2 regions of the Sphaerisporangium krabiense genome follow, and region 2 is predicted to be linked to the other one. Evidence: predicted binding sites of a transcription regulator. Region 2 holds the regulator's gene; the other holds the start of a gene.
The links. Region 2 encodes HrcA, which represses chaperone genes, less so after heat shock. Its sites were predicted from a motif close to TTGGCACTCTCNNNNNGAGAGTGCCAA; they were not measured.
Positions count from the first base shown of each region.

Region 1: a site for HrcA is predicted at 7,491-7,517, ahead of BJ981_RS14520 (FmdB family zinc ribbon protein). Genes of this name have one in related genera too.

Region 1 covers NZ_JACHBR010000001.1:3,240,367-3,254,949, forward strand. Annotated here, with positions in the region: gene dpdE (protein DpdE) at 1-1,250, opposite strand, end outside; gene BJ981_RS14495 (hypothetical protein) at 1,382-1,600, opposite strand; tRNA gene BJ981_RS14500 (tRNA-Arg) at 2,388-2,460, opposite strand; gene BJ981_RS14505 (D-alanyl-D-alanine carboxypeptidase family protein) at 3,660-4,748, shown strand; gene BJ981_RS14510 (RcpC/CpaB family pilus assembly protein) at 4,938-5,546, opposite strand; gene BJ981_RS14515 (S-methyl-5'-thioadenosine phosphorylase) at 6,168-6,974, opposite strand; gene BJ981_RS14520 (FmdB family zinc ribbon protein) at 7,115-7,462, opposite strand; gene BJ981_RS14525 (potassium/proton antiporter) at 7,753-9,255, opposite strand; gene BJ981_RS14530 (LCP family protein) at 9,385-10,470, shown strand; gene BJ981_RS14535 (5-formyltetrahydrofolate cyclo-ligase) at 10,490-11,059, opposite strand; gene galU (UTP--glucose-1-phosphate uridylyltransferase GalU) at 11,084-11,989, shown strand; gene glp (molybdotransferase-like divisome protein Glp) at 12,009-13,208, shown strand; gene moaC (cyclic pyranopterin monophosphate synthase MoaC) at 13,205-13,675, shown strand; gene BJ981_RS14555 (MogA/MoaB family molybdenum cofactor biosynthesis protein) at 13,672-14,151, shown strand; gene BJ981_RS14560 (GNAT family N-acetyltransferase) at 14,204-14,583, shown strand, end outside.
Region 2 covers NZ_JACHBR010000001.1:5,066,135-5,080,717, forward strand. Annotated here, with positions in the region: gene BJ981_RS22295 (DNRLRE domain-containing protein) at 1-2,394, opposite strand, end outside; gene BJ981_RS22300 (dihydrofolate reductase family protein) at 3,370-3,912, shown strand; gene rpsT (30S ribosomal protein S20) at 3,977-4,249, opposite strand; gene lepA (translation elongation factor 4) at 4,608-6,437, shown strand; gene hemW (radical SAM family heme chaperone HemW) at 6,442-7,659, shown strand; gene BJ981_RS22320 (DUF3097 domain-containing protein) at 7,672-8,493, opposite strand; gene BJ981_RS22325 (hypothetical protein) at 8,514-9,170, opposite strand; gene hrcA (heat-inducible transcriptional repressor HrcA) at 9,616-10,626, shown strand; gene dnaJ (molecular chaperone DnaJ) at 10,627-11,763, shown strand; gene BJ981_RS22340 (16S rRNA (uracil(1498)-N(3))-methyltransferase) at 11,827-12,561, shown strand; gene BJ981_RS22345 (hypothetical protein) at 12,638-13,375, opposite strand; gene BJ981_RS22350 (SigE family RNA polymerase sigma factor) at 13,372-13,884, opposite strand; gene BJ981_RS22355 (histidine triad nucleotide-binding protein) at 14,125-14,469, shown strand.

The sequences.
Region 1 (14,583 bases), 1.8 Mb from region 2:
TCGGGGATGAGCTTTTCGATGTCTGCGATTGCGTCGGGAAGCAGGTAGGTGAACTCGCTGTCCAGGGCGTGAACGTAGTTCGCGAGTTCGGAGCGCAGTTGGTACTTGTGTTCGAACGCAGCGAGATCGGACCATTTGTAGAGGTTTGGGTCGAGGAGATGTAGCAGCGCAAACTGGGTCAGGTGGTTCGACATGACGGGAGTCGCGGTCATAAGGAGAACACGCGTCGAGGTGTGGACGATGTGCGCGAGTTGCCTATAGGGACTGGCCTCCGCAGTTGTGACCTGGACAAGGCGGTGCGCCTCGTCCACAACGACCAGGTCGCTACCCTCCCAATCGGACCATCGTTCAGGGGATTCGTGAGAGAGGATCTGGATTTTCGCGCAGGGGAAGTCCTCGATGAAGAACTTGTCGACAAGTTCCCGTCGCCACTGGCGTCGTAGGACGTCAGGAGCGATGACGCTGACTTTGGCACGGGGATTATCGATCAAAGTCTGGCGGACCACATAGCCAGCCTCGATCGTCTTACCTAAGCCGACCTCGTCGGCGAGTAGGTAGCGCTGCACGGGGTCGGACAGCACGGTAAGTGCCGCGTGCACCTGATGCGGGAAGAACTCGACGGCTGAAGACAGCAGCGCCGAGGTGCTGGCGGAGGCTGCGCGCTGGGCGACGATGTTCCGGAGGAACGGCAAGCGAGCGTTGTGGAAGTAGCCAGATTCGTTGCCAGCCGAAGTCAGGACCTGGACGGGGTCTGCGACGGGCCGGTCCCACCGTACCCGCAGTTCGTCCTCCCGGACAGGGAAGTCGAAGTCGACGTTCGGAAACCGAACGAAGTACTCGCCGGGATCAGTCTGGTCCTTGACCCTGCCAGCCATCCACACCCCGGTGTCCGGGTTGCGCCGATACACCCGCGTCTCGGGGGCAAGGGCCACGTGCTTGCATTCAGTTTCCGGAACAGTCACGGAGTGAGCTACGGGCTCGGCCACAGATTCGAAGAAGTCGATTTGCACCTGCAAGTTGGAGACGTGGCTAACTCGTCCGACGCCGGGGGAACCGGCGTACTCGACCAGTTGACCGACGACAAATCGTTTCGACAAGTGGGCGAGCCTCCCTTCGCTTGCGCAGAGGACCATCGAGGTGGAACGGTCCCGTGTCTCTACTGGTGCAAAGTTAGCGGGTTGGACTGACAAAATGCCGCAACCAGCCAGGATTTCACGCAAGGACGGACGTCTATCACAATCCGTATGCATTGTATTACGTGCCGTTACCAACGGCAAACTCCTTGTTGATCTCCAGACTCTGTCGCATCTCCTGCTCGTGACAATGGGGTCTGGTCAGCCAAGTTGGCACAACTCGACCTTGACAACGCCGATGTTGCTCATCAGGCACAGGCGAGGACGCGATGGTTGGATAGGTGGGTGAGGACGGCGTAGTTGGCTTGCCGGCCGTCGGGGAAGTTGACGGGCATGTTGAACTGGACGCGTCCCGTGGATGGATGGTTGTCGAGCGACTCGGCAATCCCCGCGCGGGCGACCACGATGCAGGCGTGGCGGTGGCGCGCGTCGTCCGGACGGCGGGCACCCTCGTTCCGGACGACCACCGGTCTCCACAGTTCGAGCCGGTCGCAGTTCAGGAAGTGCTGGCTGCGATGCGGTACCAGTCGGGTGCGGCGGTCTGCATGCTTCCGCCGGGGGCCAGGACCGCACCTGGGAGCAGGCTAGCCTCCCCGGACGGCTGCCTCCACCTCTGAAGCCTCTGTATACGTCCTTGCCGGTGTTATCGACCCAGATGAGCGACTTCTGCTCGGCGGTGAGCCAGCGTTCGAGCCACTCTGCGTCGCTGAGGAGTTCGTTCTGCCCAACGTTGACCGCGTGCCTCGGTGACGGACCATCCGCCTTACTTAGAGGAGGTTGCCGCCCGCGCCGAACGAGCACGACGCTGTGGCGTGGTTCGAGACATCCGACCTTGCCAGCCTGCGTCTCGCCCACGAGCCGTATCTCTCGATGCTCACTACCGTGCTCGTCACCTGACGTCGCTCCGAAACCAGGAGTGCGCGTCCATCGGCAGATCCGGACGCCAGAGAGGTCGCCAAGCGCGCCGGCCACAGCGTCGACGTCCTGCTACGCGTCTACGCGAAGTGCATGGAGGAGGCAGCAGTCTCGCGCCAATAGCAAGATCGGCGAAGCTTTTGGACGAGTGATCCACATTGCGGCGAGTGGACCCCGAGTCATCCCCCTGGGGTCCTTTCATTTACAGGGAGAACTGGGCGATGCCCATCCCGCGTATATCCCGCACTAGCTGACATACGGCTGCACACGGTGGCCTACGGCTGCTCAAGAGGGCTAAGCAAAAGCCCAGATAGGGCCTGGTTAGGGCTGGTGGATAGGTGCCCCCGGCAGGATTCGAACCTGCGGCACCCGCTTTAGGAGAGCGGTGCTCTATCCCCTGAGCTACGGAGGCGGGATCTGGTGTAAGCGTACCGAAAGGTGGGGGGGTTGTGTGACGTGGTGGGGCTTGGGTCTTGGTGGGGGAGGCCATGGGTGGGCTGAGCTGCGGTAAAGGGGGGACATGGGGGGGTTGGTGGTTGCGGGGCGTGACTATGGTCGCGGAGCGTGAGTGTGAGCTGTGTGGGTGGTGCTGGGCGCACGAGGGGTGGGTGTAGCGGTGGTCTTGGGGTGGGGGGCGTCTGCGTGGACGTGATGCGTGGAGGACGTGTTGGGCGAGCAAGCTCCTGGGGGCATGAGCTGGGTTGTGGGTTGCGGCCGGGGCGCTTGCAGGGGCGGAGGGTTCGGCTTGGGGTGTTGATAGGGGCTTTGGTCGTGCCTGTGGTGATCGCGGTGGGGCTTATGGTCGCGGCGCTTAGTGGGTGAGGGGAGTGGTGGCTCGGGCGGGGAGGGGGAGCGGGTGCGGTCGGCGTTGGCGTCGTCGTAAGCGGCGGTGGTCAAGGCCGCCGCTCTCAAGAGCCGGATCGGAGTCTGTGGCACCGCACAAAGCAGCATCACCGCCGGTGGTGACCGCCCGAAGCGGCAGCGCCGCCGGTGGTGACCGCATAAAGCAGCATCACCGCCGGTGGTGACCGCCCCGAAGCGGCAGCACCATCGATGGTGGCAGTATCGCCTGGCGCTGTGCCAATGCCGGCATCGGCTCCATCGCCGATCCTGTCCCTGAGTTCCGTCGCCGATCCCGGCACTGGTTCCGTTGTCGATCCCGTCATTGGTTCCGTTGCCTGTCCCCATCGTCGGCTCCATGGCTGGTGCCCTTGCCGGCGCCGTTACTGGTGACGGCGGTGGCCTCTGCGGTGACGGCTGGACCTTGCGAGGAGAGCTGGCGGGTGTCCTGTGGAACGTCGTGGCAGTCGTGGCTTAGGGGGCGTGGTCGACCGGTTGTGGGAAGGGTGTGGCTGGTCTTGCGTGTGGTTGAGGTGGCGGCGTTGTGTGTGGCGTTGGGCGACTCGGGGGCGCTGGTGGGGGGTTGGGTGGGCTTTGCCGGGGTGGGGTGGGGGATTCGTGAGAGTGCGTCAAGTTTGGGGGGTGGGGGCGGTATAAATGCCATGATCCGTGCATAACGGGTCTTGTGCCTCGGGCCCGGGCACTTGGCTTGCTGTAGTAACGTGCGTGCCGGGCTGAGGTCACAAGTTCGCAACTGGAGGGGTTCCAACCGTGCCATCTCCTCGATCGGCGAGCCTGGTCGCGGTCTTCATGGGGCTGGCTTCCGTGCTCGTGCTCGCGTCGTCGGGGACGGCGCAGGCGAAGCCCGTCGCGCTGGAGGAGGCCGCGCGGGAGCCGGGTCCGGGGAACCTGACGGAGCTGCGGCGGGAGGCCGAGAAGTCGTCGCAGGCGCTGGCGGAGGCGACGAAGGCTCTGGAACAGCGGCAGGCGACGCTGGCGAAGGCGGACACCGAGCTGAAGGCGAAGCTGGAGCAGCTCCGCACGGCCACCGCGCAGATGTCGCGGGTGCGCAAGCCGCTCGCCGACCTCGTCCAGTCGCTCTACCAGACTCCGTCGGGCGGGGACATGTCTCCGTTCCTCTCCGGTGATAGCGACGTCGACCAGTTGCGCGCGCTCAGCGACATGACCTACTTGGTGTCCGGGCGGGACGAGGTGCTGGCCGACGCGGGGCGGCTCTATCAACAGCAGCAGAGGCTGGCGGCCGAGGCGCAGGATCTCCGGGCCACCAAGCTGCTGGTCGAGGCTCAGCTCAGCCTGGAGATCGACACGTTGCGGAAGCGTTCGGCGGCGACCGTCAAGTCCTTGTCGCAGGCGCTGGTGAAGCTCGGGGTGCGCGTCAACCAGGGGGGTCGGTCCGGGGCCGCGTGCGACCCCACGCGGGTGAGCTCGGCCGCGCAGTATCCGAACGGCCTGCTGCCCAAGAGTGTGCTGTGTCCACTCCAGCAGCCGGGGCGCGAGCTGCGCGCGGACGCGGCGATCGCGTTCGTGGCGCTCAACGAGGCGTACAAGCGGCGCTTCGGCAGGTCGATATGTGTGACGGACAGTTACCGCAGCCTCGGGGCGCAGCAGTCGGTCTATTACCGTCGGCCCGGGTTCGCGGCCGTCCCGGGGCGGAGCAACCACGGGCTGGGGCTGGCGGTGGACCTGTGCGGCGGGGTGGAGTCGTTCCGCTCGGCGCAGTTCAACTGGCTTGAGGCGAACGGTAAGCAGTTCGGGTGGATTCATCCTGATTGGGCGTATCGCAGTCCCTTTGAGCCCTGGCACTGGGAGTATGACCCCAAGGTCGGGTCCGGGCTGTAGGAGAGACTTCATAGTTGTCCACGTGCTGTGGATAACTATGTGCGTCGCAGGTGGTCACGTTTCCGACGACACGGACGGTGTGCGTGGGGGCAGATGGCGCGGCTCGCTGTTCGCGGCCTCAAGTTACGGACGGTCACGGGATTCGGGCTTCGTGGCCTTGTCACGGAGAGTGGCTGCTCGGGATCGCACTCATTGCCGGTGGCCGTGGATCGCGATGGACAGGCGTGAGCCCGTGGCGGCCTGGGCGAGGCGGGTGGCCTGATCGGGAGTGGCGGCGAGGACTACCAGGGCGCCGGTGTCGCCCATGGCGTCGGTGGCACGGGTCGCCGTGGGTGGGGCGATGACGGTCACCGCACGGGCCACCGTCGCGGTCGGGGGTGCGACCGCGTCGTCCCACTTCGGCGCGGCGGCGATGACGTCGATGACGTCGCCGGAGCGCAGAAGGTGTGCCGACGACGCGTCCGTGATGCGCACGGGCGCGGCGAGGAGGCCGGGGCCGTAGGCGTCGACGAGGGATGGGCCGAGCAGGCGTACGTCGGTCAGCGGCTCGCCGCGGCGGGCGGGCGAGGTCAGGACACGGCCGTCGACCGGGGCTGCAGGGGGGAGGGCTCCGTCGGGCACAGTGCCCTCGGGAAGCCTGATCACGGTGACGTCCGCAGGGGACAGTGCGCCGCCAGGGAGGTCGCGGGCCGCGGCGAGGACCTCGGTGGCGGCGGCGGGACGCACGGCGAGACCGAGGCACGTCATGGCCATCGCCGCCAGCGCGGCGGCCAAGAGCCGCCGCCGTCGGTTGACCATTCGAGCGGCACGAGACAGCGCCCCAAGAGATGGTGCGCCACGAGATGGTGCGCCAGAAGATGGTGCGGTGCGCATGGTGATCGCTCCTGATGGGCCATGTCGGGCCGTTCGCTGGGCGGCCGAGGGACTCGGGAACTCGACGGAGAGGTGTCACTGGTCGGCTGGGCATGCGGATCGAGGTCGTCGGTCGGCTGGTCATGGGGTCGACGTGATCGGCCGGCTGGTGATGGGGTCGACGTCACCGGTGGCAGGCATGTGGACCGACACCGTTCGGTAGGCATGTGGACCGGCGTGGCCGTCGCTGGTACATGGACCGTTAACCGATCGGGAGGCACGCGGGCCGATATCACCGGTTGGCCGGCACATGGTCCAAGGTGGTCGGCACGTGGACGTGCCCCATGCCGCAGGTGGTTGGTCGGCGGGTATGCACGCGTTGTCGCCGAGGCGAGGCGAACGTAACGGCCCGCCGATCGTCCGGTAACGGCACGCGGACGAAGCGCTTGGCCGGGAGGCTGGTCGGCGGGTGGACCGGACCGCAGAGGGACATGATCACCCGACCTCAGGGGTGTCATCCCCGCGCCGCACGGTGCCGTCGGCCACGGTGATGACGGTCGGGTTTGGTCAGGGGAGGGCGAAGGGGAGTTTGATGCCGTTCAGGGCGGTGGAGCAGGGGCAGGCGCGGTCGAGCGGGAGGGTGGCGGCGACCGTGGCGACGAGGGTGCGCATGCGTTCGCTGTTGGCGGCGAAGAAGGCGAAGACCTCTTCCTGGGTGACGCCCTCGCCGGCCTCGACCCCGGCGTCGTGGTCGGTGACGAGCGCCAGCGTGGTGTAGCAGAGGGCCAGTTCGCGGGCGAGGGCGGCCTCGGGGTAGCCGGTCATGCCGATGATGGACCAGCCGTTGGAGGTGAACCAGCGGGACTCGGCGCGGGAGGAGAAGCGCGGGCCCTCGATGACGACGAGGGTGCCGCCGTCCACGGTCTCCCACCCCTCGGCGCTCGCCGTCGTGTAGGCCAGGGCGCGGCCCACCGGGCAGTACGGGTCGGCGAAGGGGACGTGGACCGCGCCCCCCTCGTCGTAGTAGGTGTGAACGCGGCCGGAGGTGCGGTCGACGAGCTGGTCGGGGATCACGAGCGTGCCGGGGCCGTACTCGACGCGCAGCGACCCCACGGCGCTCGGGGCCAGCACCTGCCGGACGCCCAGCGAACGCAGCGCCCACAGGTTGGCCCGGTAGGGGATGCGGTGGGGAGGGTAGCGGTGGTCGCGGCCGTGACGGGGCACGAACGCGACGGTTCGCGAGCCGATGCGCCCCACGGTGACGGGATCGCTCGGCGGGCCGTACGGCGTGGTGACCTCGACCTCCTCGGCGTCGTCGAGGAGGGAGTAGAAGCCTGAGCCGCCGATGACTCCGATGTCCGCTCTGGTGACCATGGCGACGACACTAGCGCGCCGTGCCGGGCCCGTCGGCGGCGAAACCGCCGCCTGTGGAAAACCGCCTCAGCCGCTCGTACGAGCCGGGGGCGGAGGAGGGTTGTACGGCGTCAGAGGCGGCCGTACAACCCGCGACGGCGTCAGGAGGTGGAGGACGTGGAGGAAGTGGAGGACGTGGACGAGGAGCTCGCGGCGGCGGGTTCCTTCTTGCCCGAGCCCGAGTCGGACTTGGAGGCCGACCCCGAATCCGAGGAGCTGCCGGACTCCGACTTGGCGGACGACGACGAGGTCGTGGAGGTGGAGGAGCCGGACGAACGGTTGTCCGTACGGTAGAAGCCCGACCCCTTGAACACGATGCCCACGGCGGAGAAGACCTTGCGCAGCTTGCCGGAGCAGCTCGGGCACGTCGTCAGCGGATCGTCGGTGAAGCGCTGAGTCACCTCGAGACCTTCACCGCAAGCGGTACAGGCGTACTGGTAGGTGGGCACGCGGTCCTCCTCATATGGCTCACGCAGATTGGCACTCTACCGATGCGACTGCTAATGGTACGCAGCCGATTAGGCTAAACGCCACCCAGCCGGGTTCTAATCCCCGTCGCAAGCTCTCCCCGCCGAGGTCACGGGCCCCTATGCGGATGCCTTGTCCTGGTATGCCGCAGAGGCGGGAGAGGACGGGAGGGGCGGTGGGGAAGGTCGCCACGAGGGGGAACTGTGGCCGCGCGGCCTGAGGTGCTGGGGTCCCGCGCCGGCGTCGTAAGGGCCCCGCAAGGGGCAGATTCTCAGTCGCCACGTTCGCCGTACCATCCCGCCAGCTTGCCGCGCCGGCTGACGGCCCGCAGGCGCCGCTCGACCGTCTGCCTGCAGGCCGCGGTGGTGACGACCAGGAGCTGGTCCTCCGCGCGGAGCCGGGTCGAGCCCTCGGGGACGAACGAGCGTCCCTCCCGGACGACCATGGTGACGGCGGCGTCGGACGGCAGGCGGAGCTCGAAGATCTCCACTCCGTGCAGTCCCGAGCCGGGAGGGATCGTGATCTGGAGCAGGTCGGCGTCGAGCTCTTCCAGGGGCGCGGCCTCGACGCCGAGGTCGCGGGCCTCGCCGGGCGCGCCGATGCCGAGGACGCGCGCCAGGTACGGCAACGTGGGCCCCTGCACCATCGTGAAGACGATCACGATGACGAAGACCTCGTTGAACAGGCCTTTCGCCCCGATGATCCCCGCGGCCCAGGGGATGGTGGCCAGGACGATCGGCACGGCTCCGCGCAGACCCGCCCAGGACAGGAAGAGCTGTTCCCTCCAGGACAGCGCGTCGACGCCGGTGACGCGGACGATCAGGGCGGAGGCCACGATGGACGCGGGCCGCGCGAGCAGCAGCAGCGCGAGCCCGGCGATCAGCCCGGGGACGACGGTCGAGGGCAGCTCGGAGGGGCTGGCCAGGATGCCGAGCATGACGAACAGCCCGATCTGGGCGAGCCAGGCGGCTCCTTCGGCGAAGCCGCGGGTGGCGGGCCGGTGCGGCAGGCGCGTGTTGCCGAGGACGAGCGAGGCGAGGTAGACGGCGAGGAAGCCGCTGCCGTGCAGCAGCGCCGCGCCGCTGTAGGCGACGAACGCGAGGGCGAGCACGGCGATCGGGTACAGACCCGAGGACGGCAGCGCGACGCGCCGCAGCGCGTAGCCGCCGAGCGGTCCGACGGCGAGGCCGACCGCGGCGCCGACGCCGAGTTCGAGGGCGGCCTCGCCCATGACGTGCGCCACGTCGGGCAGCGGCGTGCCGAGCCCGCTGAGCATGACGACGACGATGACCGTGGGCGCGTCGTTGAAGCCGGACTCGGCCTCCAGGATGCCCGCGAGCCGCCGTGGCAGCGGCAGGCGGCGCAGGACGGAGAAGACCGCCGCCGCGTCGGTGGAGGCGAGGATCGCGCCGAGCAGCAGCGCCATGCGCCAGTCCATGCCGAGCAGCCAGTGCACGGACGCGGCGAGCACGACGATGCTGACGCCGACGCCGATGGTGGCGAGGGCGAGCGCGGTCGGCACGCCCTGGCGTACGTGCGCCCACTGGGTGGTCAGGCCGCCTTCGGCGAGGATCACGGCGAGGGCGGCGAGGCCGATCTGCTGGGCCACGCTCGCGTTCTCGAACTGGACGCCCAGCCCGGCCTCGCCGAGCAGCAGGCCGATGCCCAGGTAGATGAGCAGGGTCGGCAGGCCCGTGCGGTGGGCGATCCGGACGGAGGCGATGGCGGCGATCACCACGACGGACGCGAGGAGTAGCCAGATATTCAGATTCATCGGCCCTCCCTGTCGTGATTTTCCGCCCATTGTGGCGTATTAGTATGGTCCTCTACCACGAGGAACTACTTTGAGCTACCGTCACACGCGACACGGATGAGAGATCTACGGATTCATGGGTGAACGGTAGTGACGGACGAGTCTTCCCCGTACCTGAAGAACCCGGCGGTTCTTGACGGTCTGAGGAAGGACGATTCCGCCGGCGACGGCGACGACGTCCAGGAGGCTCCTCCGAAGAAGCGGCGGTTACTGCGCCGCGTCCTGATCGTGGTCGCGCTCGTCCTCGCCGTGGTGCTGGCGGCGGGCTTCGCGCTGGTGATGGAGCGTCAGATCACTCTGAACGGCAACATCCAGCGCATCACCGGGGCGTTTCCCGAAGAGGCGGGGCGGCCCGCGAAGACCGTGGGCGAGGCGCAGAACTGGCTGCTCATCGGGTCGGACAAACGGCCGGGCGAGGCGGGCTCCCAGCGGGCCGACACGATCATGGTCGTACACGTCCCTGCCGCCCGTGATCGGCTCACCCTCATCGGCATCCCCCGCGACTCTTATGTCCGCATCCCCGGGCACGGAAACAACAAGATCAACGCCGCGTACGCCTTCGGTGGGCCGAAGCTGCTGATCAGGACGGTGGAGGACCTCACCAAGATCCGCATCGACCACTTCGCCGCGCTGGACTTCCGCGGTTTCGTCGCGATGACCGAGGTGATCGGCGGCGTCGACGTCTACGTGTCGCGCAAGGTGTACGACCCGATGAACAAGGTCACCTGGCCGCAGGGCATGGTGCACCTGGAGGGCGAGAAGGCCCTGCTGTTCGTCCGGCAGAGGTACAACCTGCCCGGCGGCGACTTCGACCGCATCAAGCGGCAGCAGGCGTTCGTCCGCGCGATGGGCCACAAGATCATCAGCAGGGACCTGCTGACCAGCCCGCTGAAGCTCAACGCCTTCCTGGAGGCGCTCACCCGCGCGGTCAGCGTGGACTCCGGCGTCACGCTCAGCACGCTGCGCGACCTGGCCCTCGAGCTGCGCGACATCCGTCCCGACACGGTCGACTCCACGACGATCCCCACCAGCGGCACCGCCATGATCAAGGGGGCCAGCGTCGTCCGGGTCGACAGGAAGACCGGCGCGCGATTCTTCGCCGCGGTCCGCGACGACAAGCTGCAGGAATACTTCGACGACAATGGCGGTCTGGCGGATCTTCAAATCGTCTCGTGACGAAAATCCGTGACGAAAATCACACCCGTCCGAGCGTGACGATGCCCGAGGGAAGCGCCGCCATCGAAACCGCCATGTCGTGGGGTTCCGCGGGAATTCCCTCGATCAACTCGCCCTCGTGCAGCAGCGCGACCGTCGGCACGTTCGGCCCGACCCGGGCGAGCGCGCGGTCGTACGAGCCGCCCCCGCGCCCCAGCCTGACCCCGCTGGACGGGTCCACGGCGAGCGCGGGCACGATGACCAGGGCCGCGGTGCGGATGGCGTCCACGCCGCGCCGCGTGTCGACCGGCTCCATCAGGCCGCGCGGTCCCGGCTCCACCGATCCGGGACCGTCGTAGACGGCCCAGTCGAGGTCGTCGTCCGGCCGCAGGACCGGAAGGATCACGGTGGCGCCGTGCTTCCAGAGCGCGAAAACCAGGCCGTGCGTCGACGGTTCCGTGCCCAACGACCAATAGCACGCGACCAGCCCGGCCATTTGCACCCAGGGCCGGTCGAGTAGCGTTTCCCTGATCGCGGTCGCCGAGCCGCGCGGATCGGTGAGCCTTGTGCGCGCGGCCACGATCCTCCGGCGCAGCTCCGCTTTGTCCACTCGGCCCTCCATTAAGGTGCATCCATGGCTGACTACGATCCAGTGACGAAAGTCGTCATTCCCGCCGCCGGCCTCGGGACCCGCTTCCTTCCGGCGACCAAGGCGACCCCGAAAGAGATGCTGCCGATCGTCGACAAGCCGGCCATCCAGTATGTCGTCGAAGAGGCGGTGTCCGTCGGGCTCCTCGACCTCCTCATGGTGACAGGCCGGAACAAGCGCTCCATAGAGGACCACTTCGACCGCGCCTACGAACTGGAGGAGGTGCTGGCGGCCAAGGGCGACTCCGAGCGTCTGTCCCAGGTTCTCGAACCCGTCGAGATCGCCACCTTCCACTATGTACGCCAGGGTGAGCCCAAGGGCCTGGGCCATGCCGTCCTGTGCGCCAAGCAGCACGTCGGCAACCACCCGTTCGCCTGCCTGCTCGGCGACGACATGATCGACCACCGTGACCACCTGCTCAAGCGCATGATCGAGGTGCGCGACACCTACGGCGGCAGCGTGGTCGCCCTCATGGAGGTCCCCAGGGAGCAGGTCTCGCTGTACGGCTGCGCCGAGATCCAGCCCACCTCCGAGGACGACGTGGTCCGCGTGACGGGCCTCGTCGAGAAGCCCCCCGCGGACGAGGCGCCGTCCAACTGGGCGGTCATCGGCCGCTACGTCATCGACCCCGCCGTGTTCGAGGTCCTGGAGAACACCCCGCCGGGGCGCGGCGGCGAGATCCAGCTCACCGACGCCCTTCTCGAACTGGCCGGGCGCACCAACGAGGACGGCGGCCCCGTCCACGGCGTGCTGTTCCGCGGGCGCCGCTACGACACCGGCAACAAGCTCGACTACCTGCGCACGGTCGTCCAGTTCGCCGCCGAGCGCCCCGATCTGGCCCCCGACTTCATCCCCTGGCTCCGCGAGTTCCTCGACCGGCATTCCGGGTGATGATCAGATCATGGTCGCGATGAGATCGGTCGACGCACACCTCGCCGAGATCCTCGCCGCCGTGCGCCCGCTCGACCCCGTCGTCCTCGGCCTCGACGCGGCGCTCGGCGCCATCCTGGCCGAGGACGTCGAGGCCCCCGTCGCGCTGCCCCCGTTCGACAACTCCGCCATGGACGGGTACGCCGTGCGGGCCGCCGACGTCGCCGCGGCGAGCGAGGACCAGCCCGTCGTGCTCCCGGTCACGCTCGACGTCGCGGCCGGCGACGGCGCCCGGCGCGCGGTCGCCGCCGGGCACGTCACGCGGATCATGACCGGCGCGCCGGTGCCCGAGGGCGCCGACGCCGTGGTGCCGGTCGAGTGGACCGACGGCGGCGTGTCCGAGGTCGCCATCCGCAGGCCCGCGCCCGCGGGCAACGCGATCCGCAGGTCCGGTGAGGACGTCCGGCCCGGCGACGTCGTCCTGTCCTCCGGCGCCGTGCTCGGCCCCGCTCAGCTCGGCATCGCCGCCGGGGTGGGCAGGAGCGCGGTCCGGGTCCGCCCGCGGCCCCGCGTGCTCGTGCTGTCCACGGGCGCCGAGCTGGCCGAGCCTGGCACTCCTCTCGCCCACGGGCAGATCTGGGAGTCCAACAGCTTCACGCTCGTCGCGGCCGTCCGCCAGGCGGGCGGCGAGGCGGTCCGCAGGCGCGCCGTCGGCGACGACCCCGCCGAGTTCAAGGACACGCTCGACGCGCTGCTCGGCGAGGCGGACGCCGTGATCACCAGCGGCGGCATCTCCATGGGCGCCTACGAGCCGGTCAAGGAGGCCCTGGCGCCGCTCGGGACGGTCCGCTTCGAGAAGGTCGCCATGCAGCCGGGCATGCCGCAGGGGTTCGGGCTGCTCGGCGAGCGGCAGGTCCCGATCTTCACGCTTCCCGGCAACCCCGTCTCGTCGTACGTCTCGTTCGTCCTGTTCGTGAAGCCCGCGCTGGCCGTGATGCGGGGACTGCCCGCCGCGCCCGCGCCCACCGTCACGGCGACGCTCACGTCCGCGGCACGGTCCCCGGCGGGCAAGCGGTCCTTCCTGCGCGGGGTGCTCGGGACGGACGGCGCCGTCGCCCCCGTGCACGGGCAGGGGTCCCATCAGCTCGCCGCGCTGGCCTCGGCCAACGCGCTCATCGTCGTGCCCGAGGACGTGACCGGACTGACGGAGGGGGAGGCCGTGGAGGTGATCCCGCTGTGAGCGAGCTCAGCCACATCGACGAGTCGGGTGCGGCGCGCATGGTGGACGTCTCGGCCAAGGACGTCGGCGCCCGCACGGCCCTCGCCACGGGCAGGGTCCTGCTGTCGCCCGAGGCCGTGGCCGTGCTGCGGTCCGGCGACGTGCCGAAGGGGGACGCGATCGGGGTCGCCCGCATCGCCGGGATCATGGGGGCCAAGCGGACGCCCGACCTCGTCCCGTTGTGCCATCCCATCGCGCTGCACGGCGTCAAGGTCGAGATCGCCGTCGTGGACGCGGGCGTCGAGATCACGGCGCGCGTGAAGACCGCGGACCGTACGGGCGTGGAGATGGAGGCGTTGACGGCCGTCTCGGTCGCGGCCCTGGCCATGGTGGACATGATCAAGGCGGTGGACCCGGCCGCGGTGATCAGCGATGTCCGGGTCGAGGAGAAGACCGGCGGCAAGACCGGCGTCTGGACCCGGCCGTGAGGGCGCTGGTCGTCACGGCGTCCAACCGGGCAGCCGCAGGCATTTATCCCGATAAATCGGGACAACTGCTGGTGCGGCTGCTCGCCGAGGCCGGCTGCGAGCAGGTGGACGGTCCCCGCGTCGTCCCCGACGGCGACCCGGTCGAGGCCGCGCTGCGCGAAGGCGTCCGCGCGGGATACGACGTGATCGTCACCACCGGCGGCACCGGCCTCACCCCCACGGATCTCACGCCCGAGATGACCCGCCGCGTCCTCGACCGCGAGATCCCCGGCATCGCCGAGGCCGTCCGCCAGGCCAACCGCGACAAGGTCCCGGCGTCCGTACTCTCCCGAGGGCTGGCCGGCCAGGCGGGGACGACCCTCATCGTCAACCTGCCCGGATCCTCCGGGGGCGTGCGGGACGGCATGGCCGTCCTCGCCCCCGTGCTGCGGCACGCGGTCGACCAGATCAGAGGCGGAGACCATCCCAATCCCTGAGGTAAGCAGGCCGCAATGGCGAACTCATGCTCCGGGAGGGGATGATTGACCCGTGGATCGACTTCGCGGCTGGCCGGCCACCCTCAAAGAGGGGCCGGTAGGACTCCGGCCGCTGCGGCTGCGCGACGTGGGCGTCTGGCGCGAGACGCGGCTGCGCAACGCCGACTGGCTCCGTCCCTGGGAGCCGAGCAACCCTGAGACCCCCCTGTTCCGCACCGGCCTCGGCCCCTACATCTCGATGGTCGGCACCCTGCGCCGCGAGGCACGGCAAGGGCTCGCGCTCCCCTGGGTCGTCACCTGGCGCGGGGCCTTCGCCGGCCAGCTCACCGTCGGCGCGATCGTCTGGGGCTCGGCGCGCTCCGCCCAGGTCGGCTACTGGATCAGCGGCTCCCTCGCCGGGCGCGGCATCATCCCCACGGCGCTCGCCATGGC
Region 2 (14,583 bases):
GGCGGCGGCGGTGACGTTCCACTTGCGCCACTGCGGCTGGGCGTTCACCCCGCTCACCGACCCGAGGGCGGTGGTCTCGAAGTCGCCGCCCGCGGTGGTCCAGTTCGCGGTGCCGTCGGACGTGGCCCAGGTGGCGGCCTCGGTGAACGGCCTGGTCAGCTTGTGGGCGTTGAACGTCGCGCCGGACCCGCCGGTGTTGACGGCCCACAGCGACAGCGTCGCCTCGCTGATCTGCGCGTCCGCGGGGATCTCGGTGGTGTAGTCGTCGAACCTCACCACCGCGCGGGTGTTGGCCAGCGTGGTCGCGGTGTTGCCGACCTGGAGCCACTTCTGCCCGGACACCGTGTCGTGCCCGGCGGCGGGCTCCCCGGACGACAGCGTGGTGTCCGCGCCACCGTAGAGGATCTTGGAGATCAGGCCGGGGCGGGGGAGGATCACCCGCTGGGACTGCGAGACGATCTCCTGCCCGTTCCGCAGCTTCACCACGATCCAGTACGTGGCCTCGTGCACGTACGACGGGTCGGCGATCGCCTCGGGGTCGCCGCCGCCGGTGGTGTCGGTGTAGGAGGTGGTGTCCGGGGAGAGCGGCGCGACCAGCGTGTCCACGACTCCGTCGGCGGAGGGCACCTGGCAGCCCGACGGGCACTCCCGGTGGACCTGGTACTCCTCGACGTCGTCGGACGGGTCGCCGGGGGTCGGGTCGGCGTACGGCGTCCAGGACAGCGACGCGCCGGTCGCGGTCGCGGTGGTCACCGGCTTCAGGGTCACGCCCGGGTCGCCGTAGGTGATCACCAGCCTGGGGATGTTGGCGGTCTCGCCGGTCATCCCGTCGCCGCCGTACACGTCCTCGGCCGACTCGTACACCGGGCCGGCGATCTTGCCGGTGGCGGTCTCGTCCGCGGCCTTGAGCATCAGGCCGTACATCGGCGCCTCGATGCTGGACATCCAGCCGTTGACCATGCCGGTCACGTCGAAGGAGTGCCGGCGCGACAGCTCGCCCGGCTGGCGGGTCACCGTCGCGGCCACCGTGGGGGAGAACGAGGGCTGGGTGTTCCAGTTCACCTCCCAGGAGTCCCAGGGCGAGGTGATCTCACGCGCCTCGATGGTCACGGGGCCCGCCTCGCCGAGAGCCTGGTCGAAGTAGGTCTCCAGCCGCGCCGAGTCGACGTGGGCGCCGATCGGCACCTCGTCATTGGTGATGTTGAAGTACAGCAGGGCGCGGTTGACGCCGGCCGCGGAGATCTTGCCGACCGGGAGCTTCCAGGAGGAGTCGTAGTTGGTGGTCTTGGCGGCCGAGTTCACGTAGGTGTCGAACCCGCCGGCTTCCGCGGGCTGGATGCGGATCGTCGGGTCGATCACCACCGGCCACTTGCGGTCGGGGGCGGCCAGCCAGCCGGCGTCCGGGGTCAGCGTGATCGTCGCCTCGGCGTCCTTCTGGGCGACGGTCTGGGTGACGGCGTCGGAGTACCGCCTCCCGTACGGCGAGGTCGTGTCCGGCCGCGCGTCCAGCATGAACGGCTTGGGGATCGTGAACGCCGGGCGGTCGGCGCCGTCGGCCACGAAGGCGACCGAGCCGTCCGGGCGGGGCTGGGCGCGGACGCCGCCGGTCTTCACGGTGAAGGTGTAGGACGCGCCGGCGGCCGGGGGCTTGGCCAGCACCAGGTACTCCTTCACCCCGCCGGGGGTGAGCTTGTAGACCAGGTCGGCGCCGTCCCAGACGTTCCTGTATGTGACCACCGATCCCTTGACCTCGGGGGTGACGCGCCGGGCCTGCCCGGCCACGCCGAGGGTCAGGCTCCGGTCGCCGGCGGCGATCCTCGTCAGGGCGGCGGTGTCCTCGCCGAAGCGGGAGGAGAAGCCGGTCCTGTCGTTGCCGAACCGGAAGCCCTGGTCGCCGACGGCCTGGAGCCGGGTGTCGATGGGCTGCCACGTGCCGGCCTTGTCGCGGTAGTGCACGGGCACGGCGGAGGACTCGACCTGTAATCGGCCGTCGTCGAGCTGGAAGACGCGGTCCTGGGCCGTCCGTTTGGCGGTCAGCTCCTTGACCCGCCTGCCCGGAGGCCGCACGGTCTGGGACGCGGGCCGCGCGCCGGGCAGGGTGATCGTGCCGGGCCCCGGCCGGGCCTCGCCCTTGGGGTCGTCGGTGAACAGGCCGGTGATGCCCTGCGTCACCCAGCTCGTCAGGCGCGTGAGGGCGTTCGGCTCCTGCGCGGCGGCGGAACCGTCCGCCCGCGCGGGGAGGGCGGGGACGGCGGTGGCCAGCAGGGTCAGGCCGACGACCGTGGCGAGGGCACGGCGTGATCGCGGGCCTCGGGAGCGGGAGCCTCCGGGGTACGGGGCTCGTGTGGGGACTTTTCGGTCCGGATCGGGCGGGGTCCCGGTCGTCCGGGGCATGCCGCGGCGATCGCTACGGGGGGATCTCACAGGCGCTCCGCTCTCTTGGAGGACGGGAAACGATATGAGCGCCCTGATGAAGCCAGGCCGTGAGCTGGACGGTCAAGGTCCACGCAGCGTGACGGCACGGCTGTTCGAACATAGGATCGAATGACTGGATGGAGGCCGTCTGTCTACGTGCGCCTCGCACAGGGGACGGATTTCGTGACGGTGCGTGTCCGTGACGGTGCGTCAAACGCGCAGGTCGCGTGTGACGGTATGTTGCCGAACTGTAATGTAAATGGCGGGGCTACGGCCATCTCAAAAGCGGCTGAAAAGGTCGTGAAAACGAATCCGACCTCCAGTGGAACGTCATTCTTGGATGGTCGGGTGATTTCTTGATGACGTTGGCCTCGATCGGCGGCGGCGTCGTGGGGGCGGATTGTCGCTTTCCGGATTCGCCGTGTTCATCGCCATATCGGCGCTTCATAGCATCGCGTGTTACGGCCGCGATGAAACCTGCCACCTCGGCCGATGCCGACATATCCGCGTAATCGCGCACATTTGTCGACGTGTGGCCCATCATTCGGTCACGAATGATCGATGGCCCTGGCTCGGCCGAGAATCCTGTTCGGTTACGGCGAAGGTCCCCGTGGTCACGAAGAGAAGTGGCGCGCAGTACCGTGCGTGTGATCGGTAACGCCGCCGGCGCCGGGAGAATCGCATTCCGTGAGCGACTTCATGCTTTCGCGTGACAACGCTGATCCGTGAATTCGACGACATCGATTACCGTACGTGAGGACGGTGCCGGTGTGGCGCGGCCTGGCCGTGCTGGTCGGTGCGCTCGCGTAGCGTGCGCGATCGCGGCCTGTTCCCGGTCTTCGGCCGGGTCCCTACGCCGCCGGACGGCGGGTGGGCCGCGTCGGCCGATGAGTTCTGCACGGTGCCGGTGTCATGACAGGGGGAGAAACGCAACGACCTCGACGGAGGTGGACCATGTCCAAGATGCTCTACTCGGCCGCCATGTCGGTGGACGGCTTCATCGCCGGTCCCGGCGGTGACATGTCCTGGCTTACCGGGTACCTCGGGCCGAACCCCCTGGTGCCCGAACTCATCGCGAGCATCGGTGCGCTCCTGGTGGGGAATCGCACCTTCCGCGGCGATGACCCGCACCGCGGCACGCCCGCGGAGGGCAAGGCGTTCGGGGGCGGGTGGAGTGGGCCGCAGTTCGTGCTCACCCACAATCCGCCCGCGACGCCCGTGCGGGACGTCACCTTCGTGACCGATCTCGGCGACGCGGTGAGCAGGGCCAAGGCGGCGGCAGGCGGGAAGTACGTCAACATCATCGGCGCGGATGTCGCTCGCCAGTGCCTGGAGGCGGGCGTTCTGGACGAGGTGCTGGTGATGGTCGTGCCGGTCATGCTGGGCGACGGCGTACGCCTCTTCGACCATCCGGGCGGCGCCACGGTCGGGCTCGAACGCGTCGGCGTGAGCGAGGGATCGCCGGCGACGAACCTGTGGTATCGCGTGGCCGGGTGAGGACATGACGAAACGCCGCGTCCGTGACGGGCGCGGCGTTCGCGTGAACTCGGGGCTGCCGGTCCTACTTGGCGGCCTGCAGCGCGGCGGCGCGCTTGGCGATGGCCGACTTGCGGTTGGCCGCCTGGTTCTTGTGAATGACGCCCTTGCTGGCGGCCTTGTCGAGCTGGCGGGCGGCGGCGCGCATGAACGCGGCGGCCTCCTCCGCGTTGCCCTGGTCGGCGGCCTCGCGGAACTTGCGGACTGCCGTCTTGAGGGACGACTTGACGGCCTTGTTACGCAGCCGGGCCTTCTCGTTCTGCCGGTTGCGCTTGATCTGGGACTTGATGTTCGCCACGAAGAAGCCTCGGTGAAAGTCGGTCGGATTGGTGGACGCGCGGGCAGAGAGGGCGCGCCACACGCAGAGGAACAGGCTACCAACATGCCGAGTGAGCCCTCAAATCAACGACCCGAGAGACCGTGGCACACACCTGCGCCGTCCATCTTAACCCGGCGACGAGCTTGTCGCTCTTGGTGCCCGGTAAACTGGGGGGAAGAGCGCGGCCCCGGCGCCCCGGCGATGCGACGCCGGTGTGCGAACCGCGCTGCTCTGCTGTCCGGGGTGACGCCTCCCGGGGACGACCCGGCGCGTCACGACGGACACCGGCTGGCCCGCCAGCCGCCCGATCATCGTCTACCTGCCGAAACGGACCCCGGTGCGCACCCAGCCTGGCCAGACCGACCCCGCGCTGATCCGCAACTTCTGCATCATCGCGCACATCGACCACGGCAAGTCCACGCTCGCCGACCGGATGTTGCAGCTCACCGGTGTGGTCGACGACCGGCAGATGCGCGCGCAGTACCTCGACCGCATGGACATCGAGCGCGAGCGCGGCATCACGATCAAGTCGCAGGCCGTGCGCCTCCCGTGGGACGGCCACGTGCTCAACATGATCGACACTCCGGGGCACGTGGACTTCACCTACGAGGTGTCCCGGTCGCTGGAGGCGTGCGAGGGCGCCGTCCTGCTGGTCGACGCCGCGCAGGGCATCGAGGCGCAGACCCTGGCCAACCTCTACCTGGCCATGAACGCCGACCTGCACATCATCCCGGTGCTCAACAAGATCGACCTGCCGGCCGCCCAGCCCGACAAGTACGCGGAGGAGCTGGCGCACCTCATCGGCTGCGAGCCGTCCGACGTGCTGCGGGTGTCGGGCAAGACCGGCGTGGGCGTGGCCGAGCTGCTCGACCACGTCGTGGCGCACATCCCGGCCCCGGTGGGCGACGCCGCGGCGCCGGCCCGCGCGCTGATCTTCGACTCGGTGTACGACACCTACCGCGGCGTGGTGACCTACGTCCGCGTGGTGGACGGGCAGCTCTCCAAGCGCGAGCGCACGATCATGATGTCCACCGGCGCCGCGCACGAGACGCTGGAGATCGGCGTCATCTCGCCCGAGCCGGTGCCCGCCGCCTCGCTCGGCGTCGGCGAGGTCGGCTACCTGATCACCGGCGTGAAGGACGTCCGCCAGGCCCGTGTGGGCGACACGGTCACCTCCGTCGTCCGCCCTGCCGGGGAGGCCCTCGGCGGGTACGAGCACCCCAAGCCCATGGTCTACTCGGGCCTCTATCCGATCGACGGCGACGAGTACACCGAGCTGCGCGAGGCCCTGGACAAGCTGCGCCTCAACGACGCGGCGCTCGTGTACGAGCCCGAGACCTCGGCGGCGCTCGGCTTCGGCTTCCGCTGCGGCTTCCTCGGCCTGCTGCACATGGAGATCGTCCGCGAGCGGCTGGAGCGCGAGTTCAACCTGTCGCTGATCTCCACGGCGCCCAACGTCATCTACCGGGTCGTCATGGAGGACGGCAAGGAGCTCGTCGTCACCAACCCCTCGGAGTTCCCGGCCGGCAAGATCGCCCAGATCTTCGAGCCGGTGGTGAAGGCGACGCTGCTGTCCCCGTCCGACCACATCGGCGCGATCATGGAGCTGTGCCAGGCCCGCCGCGGCTCGCTCCTCGGCATGGACTACCTCTCCGAGGACCGGGTCGAGATCCGCTACACGCTGCCGCTCGCCGAGATCATCTTCGACTTCTTCGACCAGCTCAAGTCCCGCACCCGCGGGTACGCCTCGCTCGACTACGAGCCCTCGGGCGAGCAGGAGGCCGACCTGGTCAAGGTGGACATCCTGCTCCAGGGCGAGGCCGTCGACGCGTTCAGCGCGATCGTGCACCGCGAGAAGGCCTACGCCTACGGGGTCGAGATGGCCAAGAAGCTCAAGGAGCTGATCCCGCGGCAGCAGTTCGAGGTGCCGATCCAGGCGGCCATCGGCGCGCGGGTCATCGCCCGCGAGAACATCCGCGCCATACGCAAGGACGTCCTCGCCAAGTGCTACGGCGGTGACATCAGCCGCAAGCGCAAGCTGCTGGAGAAGCAGAAGGAGGGCAAGAAGCGCATGAAGATGGTCGGGCGCGTCGAGGTCCCCCAGGAGGCGTTCGTGGCCGCGCTGTCCACCGAGGGCTCCGCCGCGGACAAGGCCGGCAAGAAGTAGTCCCGTGCCTTCCGCGCTCCTGGACGGCGATCCGGTCCCCGCGTCGGGGGCGCTGCCCGGCAGCGCCCGCGAGGGGCTCGGCACGCGCCCGTTCGGCTTCTACGTGCACGTGCCGTTCTGCGTCACGCGCTGCGGCTACTGCGACTTCAACACCTACACCGCCGCCGAGCTCGGCCCCGGCGCCTCGCGCGCCGACTACGCCGCCACGGCCGTCGAGGAGGTGCGGCTGGCCCGCCGCGTGCTCGGCGACGCCGACCTGCCCGTCCGCACCGTGTTCTTCGGCGGGGGCACGCCCACCCTGCTCTCCGCCGGGGACCTGACGCGGGTGCTGCGCGCGATCGGCGAGGAGTTCGGGCTCGCCCCGGACGCCGAGGTCACCACCGAGGCCAACCCCGAGTCGGTCGATCCCGCCTCGCTGGAGGCGTTGCGCGCCGGGGGCTTCAACCGGATCAGCTTCGGCATGCAGAGCGCGCGCGAGCACGTCCTGGCCGTCCTCGACCGCCGCCACACCCCCGGCCGTCCCGCCGAGGCCGTCCGCGAGGCGCGCGCCGCCGGGTTCGCGCACGTCAACCTGGACCTGATCTACGGCACTCCCGGTGAGAGCGACGACGACTGGCGGGCCTCGCTGGCCGCCGCGATCGAGGCCGGCCCCGACCACGTCTCGGCGTACTCGCTGATCGTGGAGGACGGCACCCGCCTCGCCGCCCGGATCCGCAGGGGCGAGCTGCCCATGCCGGACGACGACGTGGCCGCCGACCGCTACCTGGTCGCCGACGCGATGCTCGCGGCGGCCGGTTTCTCCTGGTACGAGGTCTCCAACTGGGCGACCTCCGGGCCCGCCCGCTGCCGCCACAACCTGCTGTACTGGACCGGCGGCGACTGGTGGGGCGTCGGCCCCGGCGCGCACGGCCATGTCGGCGGCACGCGCTGGTGGAACGTCAAGCACCCCGCCGCGTACGCCGCGCGCCTGGCCGAGGGACGTTCCCCGGCCCACGCCCGCGAGGTGCTGACCCCCGAGGACCGGTACGTCGAGCGGCTGATGCTGGAGCTGCGGCTGGACTCGGGCTTCCCCGTGGCCGAGATCGGCCCGGACGCCCGCACGACCCTCGCCCGCGCGCTCGGCGACGGCCTGCTCGACCCGGGGCCGTTCCGCGCGGGCCGTGCCGTCCTCACCCTGAAGGGCCGCCTGCTCGCCGACGCGCTGATCCGCGACCTGGCCTGAGCCGGGCGAGGGTCAGGAGGCGTCCTCGGCGGTCACGAAGTCGATCAGTTCCTCGACCCGGCCGAGCAACTCGGGTTCCAGGTCGGCGTAGCCGCGCACGGAGCCCAGGATGCGCCGCCAGGCGTCCGCGGGCTCGCCGCGCCAGCCGAGGGCGGCGATCACGCCCTCCTTCCAGGGGACGCCGCGCGGCACCTGCGGCCAGGCGGGGATGCCGACCGCCGAGGGCTTGACGGCCTGCCAGACGTCCACGAACGGGTGGCCCACGACGAGCACGTGCGGCGAGGTGACCTCGGCGGCGATGCGGCTCTCCTTGGACCCGGCCACCAGGTGGTCCACCAGCACCCCGAGGCGGCGCCCGGGGCCGGGGCCGAACTCCTCGACGATCGCCGGCAGGTCGTCCACCCCTTCGAGGTACTCGACGACGACGCCCTCCACGCGCAGGTCGTGGCCCCAGATCTTCTCGACCAGGGACGCGTCGTGGAGGCCCTCGACGTAGATCCGGCTCTCCTTGGCGACCCGCGCCCGCAGCCCGGCGACCGCGATCGACCCGGACGCGCTGCGCGCCGGGCCGGACGGGGCGGAGGGCGCCGGGCGCACCAGCGTGACCGGCTTGCCCTCCAGCAGGAAGGCCGCGGGGGCGAGCGGGAACAGCCGCCGCCGCCCGAAGCGGTCCTCCAGCGTCACGGCCTCCTTGTCGCAGGCCACGACGGCGCCGCAGAAGCCGCCGCCGGCGTCCTCGACCACGAGGCCGGGTTCGGCGGGCACCTGGGGGATCTTCCCCCGCAGGGGCCTGCGCCAGTCGCCGGCGAGCACGTCACGTCCGTAGTCCCGCATAACCGGGCACGCTAGCAAAATCAGACCCGCGGATGGGGCCCCTGGGGCGCCTGCGGCCACGCGCCGCGTGTCTCGGCCGTGCGGGCGGCGCGGGCACGGCGGCGCCGGACGACGATCACGATCGTGACGATCGACGCGAACAGGAAGCCCGCGAGGGGGATCAGGAACAGGTACGCCGCACCCTTGGCGAAGTCGCCGGCGCCGGCGGTCAGGCGCTTGCCGATCCCGAAGAGGACCTTCCCGCCCTGGGACTCGCAGCCGATCTGGTAGGTGCCGGCGGCGGGCACGGAGATGTCGAACATGCCCTCCCAGGTGCGCCCGTTCGCGGTGATCGTCTGGCGGACGGACGTCGGGGTGAGCTTCACGGGCCGGCCCGCGACGTCCTGGGCGAGACAGGTCACGTTGGTCGGCCCGGACGCCGAGGCGTACAGGACGGGCTGGTCCAGCGGGTTCAGGGGAGCGGACACCTTGCCGCCGCTCTGGAAGACGTGGGTCGGGGCGATCTGCTCGACGGCGCCCACGAAGCCGCTGAAACCCGTCCAGACGCCTACGACGACGCTGACGAGGAAGACCAGCCAGGCGAGCGGGATCCAGCGCCTGCGGGGACGCAGCGGCGCCGCGGAGCGCGGGACGCCCGGGGCGCCGTACGCCGGGCCGCCGGGCGGCGGTCCCGGCACGGGGCCGCCCTGGGGTGGCACGGCGGACGGCCCGGGACGTCCGCCGGGGCCGGCGGGTCCCGGGCCTCGCGGTGGGCCGCCGGGCGGCGGGACCGTGGGGCCGCCCGCCGGGGGAGGGCCGTACGCGGGGCCGCCGGGGACGGGACCTCCGTGCGGACGGGGGGCGCCGGGCGGGGGAACAGGGGGCGGGCCGTGGTGTTCCGGGGTGCCCTGGCGCGGGATCCGGGGTGCCGGGCCGCCCGGACCTGGCTCGTTCTCGGTCATGATCCCAGTGTGGACGACGGGTCTTGTCATCAGATAGCAAGTGGCTTGTCACTGACCGGGTGAGGTCGTGCCGACGAGTTATCGCACGCCGACGGCCGGGGCCGTACACTTGGCACTCAGGAACACAGAGTGCCAGCCAGCTGTTCACGCAGGCACGATCGCGAGGCAGGAGGTGAGCACGTTGCTCGACGACCGTAAGCTGGCCGTCCTGCGCGCCGTTGTCGAAGATTACGTGTCCACCAACGAGCCGGTCGGGTCAAAGGCGTTGGCCGAGCGCCACAATCTGGGCGTCTCCCCGGCCACCGTCCGCAACGACATGGCCGTGCTCGAAGAGCAGGGGTACATCACGCAGCCGCACACCAGCGCGGGCCGCGTGCCGACCGACAAGGGTTACCGGCTGTTCGTCGACAAGCTGTCCCAGATCAAACCGATGTCGGCGGCGGAACGCCGGGCGATCGAGACGTTCCTCGCCGGCGCCGTCGACCTCGACGACGTCGTCACGCGCACGGTCCGGCTGCTCGCCCAGCTCACCCGTCAGGTCGCGGTGGTCCAGTACCCTTCGCTGACCCGCTCGACGGTGCGTCATGTCGAGTTGGTGCCGCTCGCCGAGCGGCGCATCATGCTGGTGCTGATCACCAACACCGGCCGGGTGGAGCAGCGTGTCGTCGATCTTCCCGAGGGCGTGGCGGACGATCGCATCGCGCATCTGCGGGCGCTGCTGAACGCCTCGCTGGACGGGTGCGGGCTCAGCCGCGTGCCCGACACGGTCGCCGATCTCCCCGAGCGGCTTCCCGAGGAAGAGCGACCGGCGGCGGCCACTATCCTTTCGGTGTTGCTGGAGACTCTGGTCGACCGCCACGAGGAGAAGATCATCTTCGCCGGGGCGGCCAACCTCGCGGGCGACTTCACCGTGGGCCTGCGCGATGTTCTCGAAGCCCTGGAGGAGCAGGTCGTGCTCATGCGGCTGCTCGGCGAGGCGGACGAACATTCCGCGCTTATGGTGCGCATCGGTTCGGAGAACCCGTACTCGGGTCTTCACGGCACCTCGATCGTCGCCGCAGGATACGGTTCGGGCGACAACGAACTGGCTCGGCTCGGAGTGCTGGGCCCGACGCGAATGGACTACCCGGTGACTATGGGAGCGGTGCGCGCGGTGGCGCGCTATGTCGGCCAGATCCTGGCGGGGTCCTAGGTGGCCCGCGACTATTACGGCATCCTCGGGGTCCGCCGTGACGCCAGCCAGGACGAGATCAAGAAGGCGTACCGCCGGCTCGCCCGCGAGCTGCACCCCGACGTCAACCCCGACCCGGAGACGCAGGAGCGTTTCAAGGAGATCAACCAGGCGTACGAGGTCCTGTCGGACCCGAACAAGCGCCAGATGTTCGATCTCGGCGCCGACCCGATGGGCGGGGCAGCGGGCGCGGGCGCCGCGGGCTTCGGCGCGGGTTTCCCGTTCAGCGACATCATGGACGCCTTCTTCGGCGGGGCCGGCGCCGCGCGCGGCGGGCCGCGGTCCCGGGCCAGGCGCGGGCGCAACGCGACCATCCGCGTCGAGCTGGACCTGTCGGAGTCCGCGTTCGGCACCACGCGCGAGCTGGTCGTCGACACCGCCGTGGTGTGCGGGGTCTGCACGGGATCCGGCGCCGCGCCGGGCACCCACCCCGACACCTGCGACATGTGCCACGGCCGCGGCGAGGTCTCGCAGGTCACCCGGTCGTTCCTCGGCCAGGTGATGACCTCGCGGCCGTGCCCGCAGTGCGGCGGCTTCGGCTCGATCATCTCCCACCCCTGCCAGGAGTGCTCCGGCGACGGCCGGGTGCGCACCCGCCGCACGATCAAGGTGCGCATCCCCGCCGGCGTCGAGGACGGCACCCACATCCAGCTCGCCGGCGAGGGCGAGGTCGGTCCCGGCGGCGGCCCGCCCGGCGACCTGTTCCTGGAGATCGTCGAGCGTCCGCACTCCATCTTCGAGCGCCGCGGCGACGACCTGCACTGCACCGTGCAGATCCCCATGACGGCCGCCGCCCTCGGCACGATCCTCACGGTGGAGACCCTGGACGGCGCCGAGGAGATCGACGTGCGCCCCGGCACCCAGTCCGGGCAGGTCATCCCCCTCTACAGCCGGGGCATCCAGCGGCTCAACGAGACGGGCAGGGGTGACCTGCTGATCCACGTCAACGTGGAGACCCCCCACCGGCTCGACCCGGCGCAGGAGGAACTGCTCAAGGAGCTGGCCAAGCTGCGCGGCGAGGAGCGCCCGCCCGGCAAGTTCGCGCCCGGGCAGCAGGGCTTCTTCTCCCGGCTCAGGGACGCCTTCAACGGCCGCTGACGCGGGCCCGGTCCTGCCGGGTCCCGTGGCGTCGTGGGCGGCGCCCGGCACTAAGGTTTGCGGGTGAGCGTCCCCGTGTTCCTCGCCGGCGACCTGTCCGGCGACGAGATCCTCCTGTCCGGCCCCGAGGGGCGGCACGCCGCGACCGTCCGCAGGCTGCGCGCCGGGGAGCGCGTCGACCTCACCGACGGCAGGGGCGCGGTCGCCGAGTGCGCCGTGGAGTCCGCCGGCAAGGACGCGCTGCGGCTGCGGGTGCTCGGCCGGTACGACGTCCCCGCGCCCGCGCCGCGCCTGGTCGTCGTGCAGGGCCTGCCCAAGGGCGACCGGGGCGAGCTGGCCGTCGAGATGATGACCGAGGCCGGGGTGGACGTCATCGTGCCGTGGGCCGCGGCGCGCTGCGTGACGCAGTGGAAGGGCGAGCGCGCGGGCAAGGCGCTGGCCCGCTGGAGGTCGGCGGCCAGGGAGGCGGGCAAGCAGGCCAGGCGCTTCCACCTGCCCGAGATCGCCGAGCAGGCCACGACCGCGGAGGTCGCGCGGCTGATCGAGGACGCCTCGGCCGCCGCGGTGCTGCACGAGGAGGCCGCCGAGCCGCTGTCCCGGCTGCCGGTGCCGTCGGCGGAGGACGGCGGCGACATCGTGATCGTCGTCGGGCCCGAGGGCGGCGTCACCGACGACGAGATCGCCGCGTTCCGGGAGGCCGGGGCCACCGCGGCGCTGCTCGGGCCGACCGTCCTGCGCACCTCGACGGCCGGGGTGGCCGCGGCGGCCGTGCTGCTGGCCCGCACCGGCCGCTGGTAGACACGAAAGCGCGAAGGCCCGCAGGCGCCTCTCTACGGCCCCTCAGGGTCGCCGGGAGGCGCGTGCGGGCCTTCGATCAGCTCTGCAGCGTCTCCGACGTGAGCGTCCCGGTGGAGCCCTCCGCCGTCATCTGCGGGGTGGCGGAGGGAGGGACGCTCGCCGTCGGGGCCGGCGTGCACGAGTGGCAGGTCTCCGGTGTCGTGGTCGCCGTCGGCGTGGGCGGCGGCACCCGGGTCGCGGTGGGCGTCGGGCTCGGCGTGGGCTTGCGCGACGGCCCCGGCCGGGTGGTCTCCTCGGGAGACCCGCCGGTCGGCGCGGGGGAGGCGCAGGGGCCCGCCGACTCCAGGGCGCCCGGCTCGGCCGGGGACGGAACCGCCGTCGGGCACTCCGAGCCCGGCGTGGGCGACGGCGTCGGCTTGGCCGTGGGAGACGGCCCCGCCGAGGTCGTCGCGCCCGGCACCGCGCGCTGCGTGCCGGTCACGGGCTGGCGGCTCGGATTGATCCAGGGCCTGCGCGTGCTCGACTCGTCGGGCGGGTCGGTGTTGTACTCGACCTGCACGATGGGGTGCTGGTCGGGGGTGAACTGCTCGCGCAGGTTGGGCACGAGCATCACCACGGTGGCGGCGACCAGGACCGCGCCCAGCGCCGACGCGCCGGCCCGCCACCAGAAGACGCCTCGCAGGCCGCGCGTGCCGCGCTGCTCGATGCGGGTGCGAATGATCTCCAGTCCGTCCGCGGACGGGACGACAGACTCCGCCTCCGCGCGCAAGACACGGCGCAAGATATCGCCGGACTCGTCGGGGGCCTCGGTCATGACAATTGCTCCAGTACAGTGCGTAGTGCGGCCATTCCGCGGGCTGTGTGGCTTTTCACCGCACCCTTGCTGATGCCCATGGCATCAGCGATCTCCGCTTCCGAAAGGTCGCCGTAATACCGCAGCACCAAGGCTTCGCGCTGTCTGGTGGGCAGGCCGCGCAGCGCCTCGATGACGGCCGACCGCTCAAGCTCCCCGATCGCCCCGTTCTCCGCGCTCGGAGCGTCGGGCAGGCCCTTGGGAGCGTACTTCTCCACGACGGCGCGATGGCGCAGCACGGAGCGGGATCGGTTCACGACCGATTGGCGCAGGTAGGCGAGTGCCTTGTCGGGGTCGCGCAGGCGACGCCACGCACCGTGGAGGGCGACGAAGGCGTCCTGGACGACTTCCTCCGCGGTCGCGGTGTCGCGTACCAACAGCACGGCGAGACGCACTAGCGACCGATAGTGGGCGCTGTAAAGCGCCGTAACGGCCGTGTCGGCGTCCCACCCGACGGGCACCGCCCCCATCGACCTTTCGGCCACGAGGGTCTCGGTGGTCACATCTGTTGGACGCACGGCCTTCCCAGAGGGTTTACGCTCTGCCGGTTCTTTAGGGGGCATGACCCAGTTGTGTCCTCGACGGTGGCCTCGCCGACACTGAACGTTGTCTGCCGCTGAAGTGTCGCACATCAACCCTAGCCGGGAGGATCTTTCGGCGGGACCACCTCGGGATTACCGATTGGCAACGGAGGTGACTACCATTCCGCCGTGACAGACTGCCTGTTCTGCAAGATCGTCAGCGGGGACGTCCCCGCCACGATCGTCCACGAGACCGCGCGCACGGTCGCCTTCCGGGACGTCAACCCGCAGGCGCCCACCCACGTGCTGGTCATCCCCAAGGGCCACTACGAGAACGCCGCGGCGCTCGCGGCGGCCGACGACGGCCTCGCCGACGAGGTCCTCACGGCCGCCCACGCGATCGCCGTCCAGGAAGGCGTGGCCGAGGACGGCTACCGCTTCGTGTTCAACACCGGCCCGGCCGCGGGCCAGACGGTGTTCCACGTGCACGGACACGTGCTCGGCGGCCGGACGATGCACTGGCCTCCCGGCTGATCCTCCGGGGCCCCCGAGGGGCGCGCACCTGGCCTGCGGGAAGGGCGCGTCCCGGATACGATGGGCCTGGGTCGGCGGCACGGCCGGGCCGGGCACGAGACGTCATCGACGGGC